Regions from separate parts of the Salinivibrio sp. IB868 genome, predicted to be linked through region 2. Evidence: predicted binding sites of a transcription regulator. Region 2 holds the regulator's gene; each other region holds the start of a gene.
What was found. The regulator MetJ, encoded in region 2, represses methionine synthesis genes. The targets are predictions, from matches to a motif close to TTAGACNTNTANANGTCTAA.
Positions count from the first base shown of each region.

Region 1: metA (homoserine O-succinyltransferase) is a predicted target of MetJ. The motif match lies at 720-739, and genes of this name have one in related genera.
Region 3: metN (methionine ABC transporter ATP-binding protein MetN) is a predicted target of MetJ. The motif match lies at 4,833-4,852, and genes of this name have one in related genera.

Region 1 is NZ_MUEW01000006.1:60-6,014, forward strand. It holds rRNA gene rrf (5S ribosomal RNA) at 22-137, shown strand; tRNA gene BZG20_RS07860 (tRNA-Thr) at 379-454, shown strand; rRNA gene rrf (5S ribosomal RNA) at 462-577, shown strand; gene metA (homoserine O-succinyltransferase) at 759-1,706, shown strand; gene BZG20_RS07875 (sodium:proton antiporter) at 1,744-3,036, opposite strand; gene metH (methionine synthase) at 3,220-5,955, shown strand, end outside.
Region 2 is NZ_MUEW01000003.1:191,026-196,980, reverse strand. It holds gene BZG20_RS04470 (bifunctional aspartate kinase/homoserine dehydrogenase II) at 1-738, opposite strand, end outside; gene metB (cystathionine gamma-synthase) at 800-1,966, opposite strand; gene metJ (met regulon transcriptional regulator MetJ) at 2,153-2,470, shown strand; gene BZG20_RS04455 (malic enzyme-like NAD(P)-binding protein) at 2,565-3,818, opposite strand; gene rpmE (50S ribosomal protein L31) at 4,073-4,288, opposite strand; gene priA (primosomal protein N') at 4,505-5,955, shown strand, end outside.
Region 3 is NZ_MUEW01000005.1:97,644-103,598, reverse strand. It holds gene BZG20_RS07160 (GlxA family transcriptional regulator) at 1-16, opposite strand, end outside; gene BZG20_RS07155 (MBL fold metallo-hydrolase) at 203-979, shown strand; gene BZG20_RS07150 (helix-turn-helix domain-containing protein) at 1,074-2,057, shown strand; gene metQ (methionine ABC transporter substrate-binding lipoprotein MetQ) at 2,142-2,957, opposite strand; gene BZG20_RS07140 (methionine ABC transporter permease) at 3,004-3,690, opposite strand; gene metN (methionine ABC transporter ATP-binding protein MetN) at 3,680-4,714, opposite strand; gene BZG20_RS07130 (LysE family translocator) at 4,962-5,600, shown strand; gene BZG20_RS07125 (amidohydrolase) at 5,608-5,955, opposite strand, start outside.

The DNA.
Region 1 (5,955 bases), on a different contig from region 2:
TTTGTTCCAGACAAAATTTTGCTTGGCGACCATAGCGCTTTGGACCCACCTGACTCCATGCCGAACTCAGTAGTGAAACGAAGCAGCGCCGATGGTAGTGTGGGGTCTCCCCATGTGAGAGTAGGACATCGCCAGGCTTGCTTTCTTGTTTTCAGATTTTTGGAAAAATCTGAAGGCAAAAACGGCTCATCTTGTTGATAGCTCGATGCTTTTGATATCTGCGATGCTCATGTATTGGCATACACTGCGCGTCTCGATTCAACATCCTCATCGCATCAAACAAGATAACCTAATTAAAGCAACGTAGTGTAAGACTTTAATTAGAAGTGATTTAATTATCAAAGCAGATAAAAAGTAAGACTTTGATGAAGCGTTTTCGCTGATATAGCTCAGTTGGTAGAGCGCACCCTTGGTAAGGGTGAGGTCGGCAGTTCAAATCTGCCTATCAGCACCAGGTTTTTCTTGGCGGCCATAGCGTAACGGCACCACCTGAACCCATGCCGAACTCAGAAGTGAAACGTTGCTGCGCCGATGGTAGTGTGGGGTCTCCCCATGTGAGAGTAGGTCACTGCCAAGAGTTATTTATAAGCCCTCCGCATTTGCGGGGGGCTTTTTTCGTTTTTGCCTCTCCTCATTGATCCTGTCTTTTCCTATGCTTAAACAACACTTGTGCAATGATTGATTATTGCTTGAGCTCGGTCAGTGGCTGCGTTATGTTATTAGATATCTGGACGTCTAAACATCCCTAGGAGGCAGTGATGCCGATTAAAATCCCGGATCAACTTCCCGCGACCAATATCCTGCGGCGCGAAAATATTTTCGTGATGACAGAAACCCGTGCGGTGAGTCAAAACATTCGCCCGCTGAAGGTGCTGCTACTTAACCTGATGCCGAAAAAAATCGAGACCGAAACGCAATTTATGCGTCTGCTTTCTAACAGTCCCTTGCAAGTGGATGTGGAGTTACTGCGGATAGATAATCGACCAAGCAAAAATACGCCAACCGAGCATCTTGATACCTTCTATCGTCAATTTGAGACCGTACGAACGCGCAACTTTGATGGTCTGATCGTGACGGGGGCACCGTTAGGACTGGTGCAGTTTGAGGACGTGATATATTGGGAGCACCTTCAAGATGTGATGAATTGGGCGCATAAGCACGTTACCTCAACCTTATATATTTGTTGGGCCGCGCAAGCAGGGTTAAAGTTGCTGTATGATTTACCCAAGAAAACCCGCAAAGAGAAGTTGTCAGGGGTTTACCGTCACCACATTAATGCTGAGTTATGCAAACACCCGCTATTACGCGGCTTTGATGATAGCTTCTTAGCGCCCCACTCACGCTATGCGGATTTTTCTCCGAGTTATCTGGCCGAACATACCGACCTCGATATTTTAGCCACGTCCAATGAAGCGGGTACCTATCTGGCGGCGACGAAAGATAAGCGCAATGTGTTTGTCACCGGTCATCCTGAGTATGATTCTCATACCCTGCATCATGAATACCATCGGGATTTAGAAGAAGGCATGGAGCCCGCGGTCCCCCTTAACTATTACCCAGATGACGATCCTTCGCAGCCACCGTATGTGAGTTGGCGCAGCCATGGGCATTTACTGTTTGCCAACTGGCTAAACTATTGTGTTTACCAGCAAACGCCCTTTGACTTGGATGCCTTTTCCGCGTCTAACTTTACCCTTGATGAATAAAAAAGCGCCCGCGGGCGCTTTTGGGTTAGGGACTCGGTTAGCTTTGATGTTTATCCATTTCGTCTTGTGCTGCGTTTGCTTTATCAACCATGCCTGTCATGGTTGAGCCTTGCACCAAAATGGAGAACACCACCACCGCATAGGTCATGATGAGGATCAGCTCGCGAACATCGATATTTTTTTCCGGCACCACCATGATGCCAGCGGGCACGGCCATTGCCATGGCCAACGCAAGCCCTCCGCGTAAGCCTCCCCAGCTTAATATACGTACTGCCCAAGGGTTATAGGTTCGAAAGCGCTTAAAGCCGAGGTAACACACTTTCACGCTGATAAACCGGGCGAGAAGCACAATAGGCACCACCGCCGCCATAATGATCCAGTCTTCTTTATGGAAACTGATTTGCAGCAAGCTAACCCCGATTAGGAGAAAGAGTAGGCTGTTAAGAAATTCATCGACCAGTTCCCAGAAGTGGTCGAGGTGATCTTCACTTTCTTTGGAAAAGCCAATAAAGCGGGTCCAGTTGCCAATCATAATCCCGGCAACCACCATTGCCAGCGGGCCAGAGACATGCAGCATATCGGCCAGGACATAGCCAGCGCTGGGGATAGCCAGCGTTAATAGCAATTCCATCGAGTGATCGTTGGTGGCACAAATCAAGCGATGGAAAAGATAGCCAAGCACCAGGCCATATAAAATCCCGCCAACGGCTTCTTGTAAAAACAAGGCAATGGTACCGCCCACCGTCGGGTTGTTGTCGCCAAAGGCCAGGGTAAAAAGAGTCACAAAGATCACGATACCCACGCCATCATTAAATAGCGACTCTCCCTCTATTTGTGTCGTGATCCGCATCGGTGCTTGCAGTTTTTTCACAATGGCGAGAACAGCAATGGGATCGGTCGGCGAGATCAGCGCGCCAAATAGCAGGCAGTAGAGATAATCGAAAGGAATACCGATCAGCTGAAACACGCCCCAGATACCGGTGCCGATTAAAAACACAGAGACCAATAGCCCGCCGATCACCAGGGTCGTGATCTCCCACTTTTGGTCGGAGAAAGAGGGAAGCTTGACACCAATTCCCCCCGCGAAGAGCAAAAAGCCGAGGACGCCTTTGAGCAAAAAGGTATCAAAGTGGATATCTGTCAGTATTTGCTCGGCCATGGTTTTGAGTGGAATGGCTTGGTATTGACCAGCGACCACTATCAACAAAGACAGTAGGAGCGAGCTAGCGGTAATGGCGATGGTGGTTTGTACTCGACTGATTTTACTATTAATAAAAGCGATAAAGATGGCTGCAGCAGCCATAAAGCTGAGGATTGCGTAAGTTGACATGCCGCTTCCTAGTACAACGAGGGAATGAAAAAATGTGTCAAAATATTAATAGAAATCGTTGTCAAAACGAACAGCTGAATTGAAATAGATCAAAATAAATTGTTATTTATAGACGTCTAGATTTCCATTTTCGCTGTGGTAGGATGAAATGACTGCAACGAGGAAGATGATAAGCGTAATAGTATGGACCGACTGACACAGCAACTGCGCGACCGTATTCTAGTGATCGATGGTGGCATGGGCACCATGATTCAGGGGTTAGGGCTCAATGAGGCCGATTATCGTGGCCAACGTTTTAAAGATTGGCACTGTGATGTGAAAGGCAACAATGATCTTTTGGTGCTGACTCAGCCTGATAAGATCGCTTCGCTACACAGTGATTACCTGGCCGCGGGCGCGGACATTATTGAAACTAACACCTTTAACGCCACCCAAATTGCGATGGCCGATTACGACATGCAGGCGCTGAGTGCGGAAATCAACGTCGCGGCAGCCCGGCTTGCGCGTGAGGTCGCTGATGCGTGGACGGCGAAAACGCCGGATAAACCCCGTTTTGTCGCGGGTGTGTTGGGGCCGACCAACCGAACGTGCTCAATCTCACCAGATGTGAATGACCCTGGGTTTCGCAATGTCAGCTTTGATCAGTTAGTCGACGTGTATGCCGAGTCCACCGAAGCGCTCATTGAGGGTGGGGTTGATATCATCATGTTGGAGACCATTTTTGATACCTTGAATGCCAAAGCCTGTGCGTTTGCGGTTGAAAAGGTCTTTGATGCCCGTGGGTTTCGCTTACCCATTATGATCTCCGGCACCATCACTGATGCGTCTGGACGCACCTTATCCGGACAAACGACCGCCGCCTTTTATCACTCGCTGCGCCATGTTGAGCCACTGTCGTTTGGCTTAAACTGCGCACTGGGGCCGGCTGAATTGCGCCAGTATGTCAAAGAGCTGAGCGACATTTGTGAGGGCTTTGTCTCCGTCCACCCTAATGCGGGGTTGCCCAACGCGTTTGGTGAGTATGACCTTTCTCCCGAAGAGATGGCGACACACATTGATGAGTGGGCGGCGTCAGGCTTTATCAATTTGGTCGGTGGTTGTTGTGGCACCACGCCTGAACATATTCAAGCGATTAGCGACGCGGTGAAAAAACATTCGCCACGCTCTCTGCCTGACCACCCTGTGGCCTGTCGCTTATCTGGGCTCGAGCCCCTGACCATTAATGCCGATAGCTTGTTCGTTAACGTGGGTGAGCGCACCAATGTAACTGGCTCAGCACGCTTTAAACGTTTAATCGTTGAAGAGCAATACGACGAGGCGCTGGAAGTGGCATTGCAGCAAGTGGAAAACGGCGCCCAAATCATCGATATCAATATGGATGAAGGCATGTTGGATGCCGAAAAGGCTATGGTGCGATTCCTCAATTTATGCGCGGCCGAGCCGGATATTGCCCGTGTGCCAGTGATGATTGACTCCTCTAAATGGGAAGTGATTGAAGCTGGCCTCAAGTGCATTCAAGGGAAAGGCATCGTCAATTCTATTTCGCTCAAAGAAGGAGAAGAGGCTTTTCTTCACCAAGCACGTTTAGTCCGTCGCTATGGCGCGGCGGTGATCGTGATGGCGTTTGACGAACAAGGTCAAGCCGATACTCAAGCGCGGAAAGTGGAAATCTGTACGCGCGCTTATCATCTTCTGGTCGAGCAAGTCGGTTTTCCGCCGGAAGATATTATCTTCGATCCCAACATTTTTGCGGTTGCTACCGGCATTGATGAGCACAATAACTACGCAGTCGATTTCATCAACGCCGTGGCTGACATTAAACAAACCCTGCCGCATGCCATGATCTCGGGCGGCGTCTCCAATGTGTCGTTTTCGTTTCGAGGCAACAACCCCGTCCGTGAGGCTATTCATGCGGTGTTTTTGTATCACTGCATCAAAAATGGCATGGACATGGGGATCGTCAATGCGGGCCAGTTAGCCATCTATGATGATTTGCCTGAATCGCTGCGCTTGGCAGTAGAAGATGTGGTGCTCAACAAAGATGATGGCGCCACGGAGCGTTTATTGGAGATCGCCGACAGCTATCGCGATAGTGGGGAGAACGAGGTCGCGGAAACTGCAGAGTGGCGCAGTTGGCCGGTGGAAAAGCGGTTGGAACATGCACTGGTCAAAGGCATTACAGAGTTTATTGTTGAAGACACCGAGCTGGCTCGCGCCGCGGCAAGTAAACCTCTAGAAGTGATTGAAGGCCCACTGATGGCAGGCATGAACGTGGTCGGGGACTTGTTTGGTGAAGGCAAGATGTTCCTACCACAAGTGGTGAAGTCGGCACGGGTGATGAAGCAGGCGGTGGCTTACCTTGAGCCTTACATCAATGCTGAAAAGCAGCAAGGACAGACCAATGGCAAGATCTTGCTCGCCACGGTCAAAGGGGATGTGCATGACATTGGCAAAAACATTGTTGGCGTGGTGCTGCAATGTAATAACTTCGAGATTATTGATCTCGGCGTGATGGTGCCGACCGATAAAATCCTGTCGGTGGCGCGTGAGGAAAACGTCGATATTATTGGTTTATCAGGCCTGATTACCCCATCGTTAGATGAAATGGTGAACGTGGCGAAAGAGATGGAGCGCCAAGGGTTTGATATTCCTTTGCTTATTGGCGGCGCGACCACGTCCAAAGCCCATACCGCGGTGAAGATTGAACAGCATTACCATGCGCCCGTGGTCTATGTGCCCAACGCGTCACGTGCCGTGGGGGTGTGCTCATCGTTGCTGTCACAGACTCAGCGGCCGGATTTTGTGGCCCGTTTAGCCAAAGACTATGCGGCGGTGCGTGAGCAACATCAACGCAAAACGCCTCGAACCGCTCCCGTCACCCTTGAGCAGGCGCGGGACAATAAGTGGCAAACGGACTGG
Region 2 (5,955 bases):
ATCAACATGGCGTGGGTCCGCGCTATAGACCCCCGCGACATCACTCCAAATGGTCACACGGCTCACGCCTGCAAGCGCCCCCAAGACAGTGGCCGAGTAATCGGAGCCATTGCGCCCTAACAGCACTGTTTCTCCCGCTTGATTTTGTGCCATAAAGCCGGTGATCACCACATGCGTATCGCCATGCTGTGAAAGCTGATTTTGCAATAAAGGCCAAGACGCCCCGCGATCCACTTCCGGCTGAGCGGCGCGCTCGGCGCGCAAACATTGGCGTGAGTCTAACATCACCGCGGCACGTCGATGCTGTTTCAATAACTGGGCCAACAGACGCGCCGACCAGACCTCTCCAAAACCTTGCACGTACGCTTTGTCGCTCTCGTTCACGCCCTGATCGCCCAACGACGCAATGGTTGCGATATCGGCATAAAGCGCATCCACCAGCTGCTGCTTGGGTTCACCATCAATCAAGTTCTCAATCAAGTCTTGCTGAAAGGCGCGCACCGCTTGCAAGGTCTCATGCGCCACTCGCCCATCCTTGTCTAACTGTGCTAACCACATGATCAGCTGGTTAGTGGTTTTTCCTGCCGCGGACACCACGATTAAGTCTTGCTGGCTCGCATGCGCGGTCAATACATCGACCACGCGACGATAGCAATCAGGGCTCGCAAGGCTACTGCCACCAAACTTGTGCAATTGGCGTGGTGACTCGGGGGACGTTTCCGTCGGTTGCGCATGCATGGCAAGGTCTCTCTTAATGTCTATCAATCTCGGTAAAGCGGCGCGCACTGAAGCGCAGCCTCTATGGGGTGTCACCCTCTAAACGGGCAAAGGCGTTCGCCAAATCGGCAACCAAATCTTGCGCATCTTCTAATCCAATGGAAAAACGCAACAAGGTCGGTGCGATGCCCGCCTCCGCTTGCGCGGCGTCACTCATGGCTCTGTGTGTCATCGAACCAGGATGCGTCACCAAGCTTTCTACCCCCCCGAGAGACTCGGCGAGGGCAAATAACGTGAGGCCATCAATAAATCGCGCCACACCGGCTTGGTCTGTATCCAATTCTAAGCTCAGCATGCTACCAAACCCCGCTTGCTGGCGCGCAGCAATTTGGTGGCCAGGGTGAGAGGCCAACCCGGGGTAGTAGATTTTCCGCACTGCCGACACCGTTTGCAGGTAGCTGAGTACCGCTTCAGTGTTGTGTTGGTGTTGTTTAACGCGTGCACCCAATGTGCGCAACCCTCGCAGTGTCATATAACTGTCAAATGCATTGCCCGTCGCCCCTAAGCAATTTCCCCACCAAGCCAATGTCTCGGCAAGTTCACTGGTCGCGGCGATCACCGCGCCACCGACAATATCAGAGTGGCCATTAATAAATTTGGTGGTCGAATGCACCACCATATCCGCGCCCAGCGCAAAAGGCGTTTGCAAAGCTGGCGATAAAAACGTGTTGTCGACCACCACCCAAGCCCCCACTTGATGGGCTTTTTGGCATATTTCTGCGATATCGACCACGCGTAAGAGTGGATTGGATGGGGTTTCCACCAGCACGAGCTTGGGCTGTTTAGCCAATGCTTGGTCCAACGCATCATGGTCCGATTGATCGACAAAACTTACCTGCCAGATCCCTTGTTTGGCACGTGATTCGAGCAAGCGATAGGTGCCGCCATAACAATCATGTGGGGCGACAATATGCTCGCCAGCCTCCAACAGAGATAGCACCAAGTTTATCGCCGACATCCCGCAGTTGGTCACCACCGCACCTGCGCCCCCTTCTAAGTCAGTCAGCGCTTGTTCGAGCTGCGCACGCGTTGGGTTGCCGCCTCGCGCGTAGTCGTAAGTAGGCACATCACCCAGTGCCGGGAAACGGTAATTGGTCGATAAGTACAGGGGAGGCACCACCGCATGGTGCTGGGTGTCAGTCCCAATCCCGGTCCGAACGGCGATAGTGTCGGTTTTTTTCTCAGTCATGATCTATCCTTGCTAGTCTGGTTTGCGCATGGTGGGCGTGATCCAGGTTTCATACTGCCACCTTACCCTGCGCTTTTTGGGACGTCAACACTTCTAGACGTCTATACTCCTTTGCATGTGGCGGTTAATATAGCTAAAATCTCCGCAGCATCATTCTGGGTATTCCATAATCAAGATAGGTGAGACATGGCGCAGTGGAACGGCGACTACATTAATCCGTATGCCGAACATGGTAAAAAGAAAGAGCAGGTAAAGAAGATCACCGTCTCTATCCCATTAAAAGTACTAAAAATTCTTACCGACGAGCGTACTCGTCGTCAGGTGCAAAACCTCCGTCATGCGACCAACAGTGAGTTGTTGTGTGAGGCATTTCTTCATGCCTACACCGGCCAACCACTACCAACCGATGACGATATCCGTAAGGATAAACCCGACAGCATTCCCGCTGAAGCACGTCGGATCATGGAAGAGCTTGGTATCGAGTTCGACGATAGCGAATACTAAAAAAACCCGCCGATTGGCGGGTTTTCTGTAATGATAGGTGCTCAGCACAGCCTTTTCGGGCTCTATTCCACCGCGCTTTCCTCACGCTCAAGCATTACGCCTTATCGAGCATATAGTTTTCTGGCATCTCGATACGAGCCACGCCGGTTTCCACGGCGGCCAGCGCTACCGCGCGGGCGACCTTAGGTAATAAACGCGCGTCCATTGGCTTGGGAATAATGTAATCTGGGCCAAAGCTTAGCGAAGACAAACCGGCGGCGTCTAATACCGTTTGTGGGACAGGCTCTTTGGCTAGGCTGCGAATGGCTTCTACCGCTGCCAACTTCATCGCATCGTTAATTTCACTGGCACGTACATCCAATGCGCCACGGAAAATAAACGGGAAGCAGAGCACGTTATTGACCTGATTCGGGTAATCCGAACGCCCGGTTCCCATGATCAGATCATCGCGCACTTGATGCGCCACATCCGGATGAATTTCAGGATCTGGGTTCGAGCAGGCAAATACCACGGGTTTATCTGCCATCAGCTTCAAGGCGTCGGGTGAAAGCAAGTCTGGACCGGAGACGCCAACGAACATATCCGCGCCCTCAATCACATCTTCGAGGGTACGCTTATCCGTGTTATTGGCAAACAGCTGCTTGTATTTGTTGATGTCGTCACGACGCGTATGGATCACGCCTTTACGATCCAACATATAGATTTTTTCCCGCTGAGCGCCACATTTTATTAATAGCTCCATACAGGCAACAGCCGCCGCGCCTGCGCCCATGCACACCACCGTCGCCTCGCGGATATCTTTGCCTTGCAGCTCAAGCGCGTTAAGCATGCCGGCAGCGGTGACGATGGCAGTGCCGTGTTGATCATCATGAAATACAGGCACTTCGCAACGTGCAATCAATTGTTTTTCAATCTCAAAACAGTCTGGGGCTTTGATATCTTCGAGATTGATACCGCCAAAGGTATCCGCGATGTTCGCCACGGTATCCACGAATTCATCGATAGTACGGTGTTTGACTTCAATGTCGATCGAGTCCAAGCCAGCAAAACGCTTGAACAATAAAGCTTTACCTTCCATGACAGGCTTAGAAGCCATGGGGCCTAAATTTCCTAGCCCCAAAATCGCGGTGCCGTTTGAGACCACCGCCACCATGTTGCCTTTACCCGTATAGCGGTAAACCGCATCCGCATCTTGCGCTATCTCACGCACAGGCTCAGCAACGCCAGGACTATACGCCAACGCGAGATCCGCGGCCGAGTCAGCAGGTTTGCTCAATTCAACAGAAATTTTTCCGGGAGTAGGGTATGCATGATAATCCAGCGCTTGCTGGCGTTTATCGTCCGACATCTAGTGTTCCTAATTATTATCGTGAAGGGGAAACTAATATCGACAGGGAAGCGTCACCGATATTAGTCAGACACTCTACAAACCACACAGGGAAGGTTTGTATAATAAAAAAGATGGTAACGCAGGGAGCAAACGTCCACCAGTACTAACAGCGCATTCGCGATGATGCTCGGACCTGTTGTCCGATGACAGGGACGATACGATCAAAAAAGGGACGCTGATGCGTCCCTTCTCTGTATTCGGTCAATAGCGGCTTATTTTTTGCTGCTAAGGGCACCGAAACGCTTCTTAAAGCGGTCAACACGGCCACCGGTATCAAGGATACGCTGCTTACCAGTGTAGAATGGGTGACACTTGTCACACACGTCTAGGTAAATGTCTTTACCTAGGGTTGTGCTGAACGCGAATTCGTTACCGCAAGAGCATTTTGCTGTGACGGCTTTGTACTCTGGATGGATACCAGCTTTCATAGGGATAACCTCATCTTAAAGGCCGTGTCGCTCTCCCGATCCTAAGCCGGGCACCACACGTCGTTAACAAACATTTTCTAAGGCGCGCAATTCTAATCAAGCGCCCTCTTTTTCGCAACTTTTTTGTGCAATCCGCGTGTCTCTTACGGTGCAACAAGGCTTTGCCAACGTGTGGCTAACCGTTACACTGACATTCCTTCTGGCCAATAAGATGTTGTGATGGAACAGTTTGCTCAGGTGGCTTTGCCTGTCCCTTTGCCGAAAACCTTTGATTACCGTATTGCTGACGATCAGCATCCGATCATCGGAGGGCGCGTCAAGGTGCCGTTTGGACGCCAGCATAAAGTTGGCATCGTTACCGGCTTGTCGCCAACGGCCAGTGTGGAAGCCAGCCAACTCAAAGCGATTGATACCGTACTCGACACGCAGCCGGTTTGGACCCCCGCGGTATACAATCTCCTGCAATGGGCGAGTCGTTTTTACCATCATCCGCTAGGAGATGCGATGGGGGCGGTGATGCCAACCTCGCTGCGTAAAGGACGCCCTGCGACATTGCAGCAACAAAAATGGTGGCAAATCACCGAGTCAGGACAAAACCAACCTCTATCAGGTCTGAGCCGCGCCCCCAAACAAGCCCGAGTGTTGCAGCTTCTCACGCACGGTCCAACCACTCAAGCCGACTTAATCGAACAAGACATCGGCACGCCGGTGCTAAAAACGGTGGCAGAAAAAGGCTGGATCGCGCCCTACTCTCCCCCTTCTCAGGCCAATGCTTGGGTAAAAAACTTTGCGGTGACCGAAGAAAAACCGACGTTAAACCACGAGCAAGCGATGGCGGTTGCCACCCTCAATGCTGGCGATGGTTTTGCCTGCGCGCTATTAGAGGGGATCACTGGCTCAGGCAAAACCGAGGTGTATCTCAATGTGCTTGAGCCGGTGCTCGCACGTGGCCAGCAAGCGCTCATCTTGGTGCCAGAAATTGGCCTGACACCACAAACCATTCGCCGTTTTGAGCGCCGCTTTGCTGTTCCTGTGACCGTGATGCATTCAGGGCTCAGCGATACCGACCGTCTCAACGCCTGGCTGGCCGCACGGGAGAATCAAGCCGCGATAGTGATTGGCACACGCTCAGCGCTTTTTACCCCCATGGCAAAGCTTGGCATCATCATTATCGATGAGGAACACGACCCTTCCTATAAGCAGCAAGATAGCTTTCGCTATCACGCCCGCGATCTGGCTGTCATGCGGGGGCATGAAGAACAAGTGCCGGTGATCTTGGGCTCGGCAACGCCATCACTGGAGAGCTTACACAACGCAAAAACCGGCAAATACCAGTACCTTAAGCTCACGCAACGCCCTGGTAACGCGGTCACCGCCCGGCAAGGGATACTCGATATCAAAGGCCATCACCTCGAAGCTGGCTTGTCGGCGCCGCTGATTGCTGAAATGCGTCAGCACCTGCAACAAGGTAACCAGGTGATGCTGTTTTTAAATCGCCGCGGTTATGCGCCCGCGATGATGTGTCACGAATGCGGCTGGCTAGCGAACTGCCAACGCTGTGATGCCTACTATACCCTTCATCAACAACACCAAGAGTTGCGTTGTCATCACTGTGGCCACCAAAAACGTGTGCCTCCCCAGTGTGGCGACTGTGGTTCTACCCAGCT
Region 3 (5,955 bases), on a different contig from region 2:
TGTATTCAAGACGCATGACCGCAAGCTAAACGTGAAGAGTGATGAACTATGATGACTGGCCGCCGCTATGGGGGTCAAGTTAAGGGGGAGCGTCTTTGTCCCGATACTATCTTTATATGTCCTTTTAGCCACTTTTGAGCGTGTGGTTTGGTGCTTATTATTTCGTCACTAACGCAAAGCATAGTGACACTGGAGCGCAATCATGAAAATCACACAAATTCGTAATGCAACACAAATAATTGAATATGCAGGTAAAAAATTCCTCATTGACCCGATGTTAGCCCCGAAGGGGACGTACCCCGGCTTTGAAGGCACAGCCAATTCGCACCTATCGAACCCCACCGTTGAATTACCTTTACCGATTGAAAGTATTATCGATGTGGACGCGGTGTTATTAACTCATACGCACCCAGATCACTGGGATGAGGCTGCCGTGAACATAATCCCCAAAGATAAAACGATTTTTGTGCAACATGAGCGGGATGAGGCTATTTTACGCTCTCAAGGGTTTATCAATGTGCAGATCTTTTCTGAAGAGGTTGATTATCATGGTATTTCATTTATCCGCACGGTATGCCAACACGGCTCTGATGCTGCTTTTCAAAATGAACAAATGGCGGACAGATTAGGTGAAGTGACGGGGGTTATCTTCTCGCACGCGACGGAGGAAAAGCTGTATTTGGTTGGTGATACGATCTGGATCCCAAGTGTTGAACAAACCATGATAAAACAACAGCCAGGTGTGGTTATTCTCAACACAGGTTGGGCACATGTCCTTGGTTTCGGCCCTATTATCATGGGTAAGGAAGATGTGCTCAAAACACATCAAGTGCTGCCTGAAGCTAAAATTGTCGCCACACATATGGGGGCTGTGAATCATGCGTTGGTAACAACGCAAGAAATGCGCGCTTATGCAAAAGCAAACATGATCCATGAGTGTGTGTTTGTGCCAGAAGATGGTGAGACAGTGACCCTTTAGGGTGGGTCAATAAAGCATCATAAGATGCTGTGCTGGTGAGCAACACAGAGTAGTGCGTCTTCATTACTCTGTGTTTTAACGATGGAAATGGCCTATGTATCCCACAGACAGTAACAAACTCCCCTCGGTGGCTATTGTCGTTTTTAATCACTTTAGCCCATTTCATATTTCCGTCCCGAGTATTGTGTTTGGGCCTAGCACGTTGAATGAGGCTTATTTTGACCTCAAGTTAGTCGCAGGAGAACCTGGTCCCATTCTTTCCGATATTGGTATGGAAATTCATACTGAGCATCAGCTGGATGCGCTAGCGCACAGCGACATCATCGTCATTCCCTATTGGCGAACCATTGATGAACGCCCCAATGAAGCACTGCTTGCTGCGCTTCAACGTGCTCATGCCCGAGGCGCATTCGTTGTTGGTTTATGTCTTGGCAGCTATGTGCTTGCCTATGCGGACTTGCTGGTAGGAAGGCGAGCGTCGACACATTGGGAACTAGAACAAGACTTTAGCCAACGGTTTCCGTGTGTTTTGCTGGATACGAATGCCTTGTATGTTGAGGATAATCACGTGATCACTTCAGCAGGTACGGCTGCCGGGATTGACTGTTGTCTCTATATTTTCCGCAAGTTCTACAGCAGTACCATTGCAAACCGAGTGGCAAGAAGAATGGTCGTGCCGCCATATCGTGATGGTGGACAAGCTCAGTTTATCGACCAACCCATACCGGTGACGTCATCCGACTCTCGTATCAATGCGTTAATGGAGAATATCAGACGTAACCTCAGTCAAAAGCACTCATTGGATGTGCTCGCTGAGTCTGTGATGATGACCCGCCGCACGTTTACCAGAAAATTTAGCCGGGCGACAGGAATGTCATTTGGAGAGTGGTTGACCACCGAGCGACTAAATGTCGCTCAAGATTTGCTTGAATCTACGGACTTATCTATCGAGCAGGTTGTCGAAAAAACAGGCTTTAGCTCGGTGCTTATGTTCAGAGAAAAGTTTAAAGCGCGCTATGAAGTGACGCCTAATCAGTGGAGAAAAGCGTTTTATCGTCAATCCAATAATCAGACCTAAGTGTCAGTTGGGTTGTTCTCTGCATCAAAAAGCCCGCGCATTTCAGCACGGGCTTAATCATTTCAGTATGTTACGCGTAGTGGCTTACCAGCCTTTTACCACGGCGCCGTCAAAGATTTCCATCGCGGCGTTGTAAACCGCATCAGTTTGGTAGGCTTTAACAAAGGTTTTGACGTTTTCTGCGTCGACGTTGTCTTTGCGCGCCACAATCAGGTTCACATAAGGCGATTCTTTGTCTTCAACAAAGATGCCGTCTTTGTTTGGCGTTAGGCCCACGCCTGCTGCAAAGGTGTTGTTGATGATAGCCAAGTCCACATCTTCCAATGAGCGAGGCAGTTGTGGGGTTTCTAGTTCGATGATTTCTACGTTTTTCGGGTTCTCAACGATATCCAGTTTAGTCGCGTTAATACCTGCGCCTTTTTTGAGCTTGATGATCCCTTGCTGCTCAAGCAATACCAGTGAACGGCCTAGGTTCGATGGGTTGTTAGGCACGGCAATTTTACCGCCCTCTGGTAGATCTTCGACGCTATCTAGCTTGTAAGAATAAGCCGCAATCGGATACACAAAGGTGTTGCCGGCAATCGCAAATTCATAACCACGGTCTTTGATTTGTGCGTCCAAGTAAGGTTTGTGTTGGAAAGCATTCACGTCGACCGAGCCATCATCCAGTGCCGCGTTCGGTGACACGTAATCGGTAAAGGTCACCAGCTCTACCTCAAGACCGAGCTTTTTCGCTTCTTCCACCGCATGTTCAGCCACTTGTGCTTCTTCGCCGGCCATCACGCCCACGGTGATGCTGTTGGTATCGGTCGCGGCTTGTTCTTTCTCGCCGCAGCCAGTCAGCACCAAGGTTGAGGCAAGGCCAAGGGTGGCAAGTAGTGTTTTGATCGTGGTTTTCATTGTCTGTCTCCCTGTTTGGAACATATTCGTCATTATTGTGTTTGATTTAGCGGTGATCGGCGCGTCGCACCAAGTAATCACCAAAAGATTGAATCGCTTGCACTAAGACTACCAGCATTACAACGGTGATCAGCATCACTGTGGTGTCAAAGCGCTGATAGCCATAGCGGATGCCCACATCCCCAAGGCCGCCGCCGCCGACCGCACCGGCCATGGCCGAGTAGCTCACCAAGGTAACCAAGGTAATGGTCGCGCCATTGATGATGCCGGGTAACGCTTCCGGTATGAGCACTTTATAAATAATCTGGAACGGGTTCGCGCCCATCGCTTTGGCCGCTTCCTCTAGCCCAGCCGGTAACTCGAGTAACGCCCCTTCAACCAAGCGGGCAATAAATGGAATCGCGCCGACGGTAAGCGGCACAATCGCCGCCGCGGTACCAATCGAGGTGCCAACCACCATGCGGGTAAACGGAATAATCGCCACCAGCAAGATAATAAAGGGGATAGAGCGACCAATGTTCACTATTGCGCCGAGCACCTGGTTAACTTGCGGTTGGCCCAGCAAACCACCGGGTTTGGTCACATGCAGTAACACGCCCAATGGGATGCCAATCACAAACCCCATGATCCCGGAGGCAAACACCATGTACAGGGTTTGGCCAGTGGCTTCGAGGAGCAAGTTGATAAGGGCGCTGTTTTCATTGACCCAGTGGGTGAGTTGATCAATCAACATAGCCGAGTACCTCCGTGTTGACATGGTGCTTGTTGAGGTAAGTGATGGCGTTTTCAACCGCCTCTTTTGGACCCATGATTTCCGCAAGGAGTAGGCCGAATTTCACGCCGCCGGCGTAGTCGATATCTGAGCTTAAAATGCTGATGTCGATATCAAACAGACGCGAGATCTGGCTGATTAATGGGTCATCGACCGTCGCGCCGGTAAACTCGAGGCGCACCAAGGGGTAACTGCCTTCGAAGTATTCTTGTTGTAAGCGCTGGGCAAAATCATGCGGCACTGACAAGTCGAGGGTTGAACGAATAAATTGTTTGGCCAAGTCGGATTTGGGATGCGCAAAAATCTCGCCCACCGGGCCGGACTCGACGAGCTCGCCATCGCCAATAATAGCGACGTCGTCACAGATACGTTTGACCACATCCATTTCGTGGGTGATCAGCAAAATGGTGAGGTTGAGCTTTTGGTTGATGGTTTGCAGCAGCGACAGAATGGATTGCGTAGTGGCTGGATCCAGTGCGCTGGTGGCTTCATCACAAAGCAGAACGTTGGGGCTTGGCGCCAATGCACGGGCAATGGCGACACGTTGTTTTTGTCCGCCACTGAGGCTGGCAGGATACACATCACGCTTATCGGCCAAGCCGACCAGATCGAGCAGTTCGCTCACGCGTGTTTCAATCTCATCGCGGCTCGAGCCACTTAGCTCAAGCGGCAGGGCGATGTTGTCGAACACGGTGCGTGACGAGAGCAAATTAAAGTGTTGGAAAATCATCCCGATTTTACGGCGCGCTTGGGTCAACTGGCGGCTGGGTAGCGCAGTGAGGTTAGTGCCACCCACTTTGACTGAGCCGCTGGTTGGGCGCTCGAGCAGGTTAACCATCCGGATCAGGGTACTTTTCCCTGCACCGGAGGCACCGATCACACCAAATACTTTCCCCTTGGGAATAAATAAGTTGATGTCATTAAGGGCATGAATTCGGCGTTCCCCGAGTTCGAATACCTTGTTGAGGTTGGTTATCTCAATCATCACATGTCCTTGGCGAATAATTTGATCACAGCAGACTCACTCAGCGGCTTGTGCCACATTCTTGCTGTCGCTCTGGTTATTGATGCTATGAGTTAGTCAAAATTAAGTCAATGGATATTTTTACTTCTGGACGTCTAAATGGCAATAAGTCCAATCGCTTGGTTATAAACTCAACAGTAGGCTTGATCTCAAACGATAAAGGGCGTTTACTAGGAGCCCCTGTAGTGCTTTGTTCTGATTACGCTTTATGCCAACTGCTTTGATTGATACCACCATGCTTTCCTTGTTCATCCCGACCTTTTTTCTGGTGTCCGTGACACCTGGGATGTGTATGACCCTCTCGATGACGCTGGGAATGACCATCGGCGTTAAGCGTAGCCTGCATATGATGTGGGGCGAGTTAATTGGCGTGGGGTTGGTAGCGATTGCCTCGGTAATTGGGGTGGCGGCAATGATGCTTAACTATCCGTCTATCTTTCAGGTGTTCAAATACGTCGGTGGTGCCTATCTGGCGTTTCTTGGGGTACAAATGTGGCGATCTCGCGGGAAAATGGCCATTCCTGAGGATGATGACGCTAGCCCCAGTGAAGCATCAGCGTGGTCCTTGGCGACCCAAGGATTTGTCACCGCGATTGCTAACCCGAAAGGCTGGGCGTTTATGATCTCACTGTTGCCTCCGTTTATTAATCCTAAATTAGCGCTGCCCAGCCAGTTAAGTGTGCTGGTGTTGATTATTCTGCTGACCGAGTTTAGCTGCTTGATGTTGTATGCCAGTGGCGGTCGCACGTTGCGTCAGTTTCTGCAGCAAAGAGGCAACGTGCAACTGCTTAACCGTGTCGCTGGCACCTTGATGGTGGGCGTTGGCGTGTGGCTGGCGCTGGGGTAGGACGTGATCAATCCGTGTTACGCCCGTGATGCTCAGCGACCAAAGCGGTAAACATCGCCCTAGCGGTGGGGAGAATCGCATCGGGAAAATCATAATCGGGGTTGTGCAGTTGCGGATGATGCTCGCCACTGCCAATGCCAAATAACGTGCCCGGCCAACGGGCGAGAAACTCGGCCACATCTTCTGACCAACGCATCGGTTCATTAAGCCAATGTACCTCAACCCCTAGCGATTGCGCGGCATTGGCGACATGCTGTGTATGGTGTGTGCTGTTCTCGGCCGCGATAAAGGGCTCATGCCAGCTAAAACTGACCGTCAACCCTGCCCGAGCCGCCAGCGTGTTCACTTTGTCTAT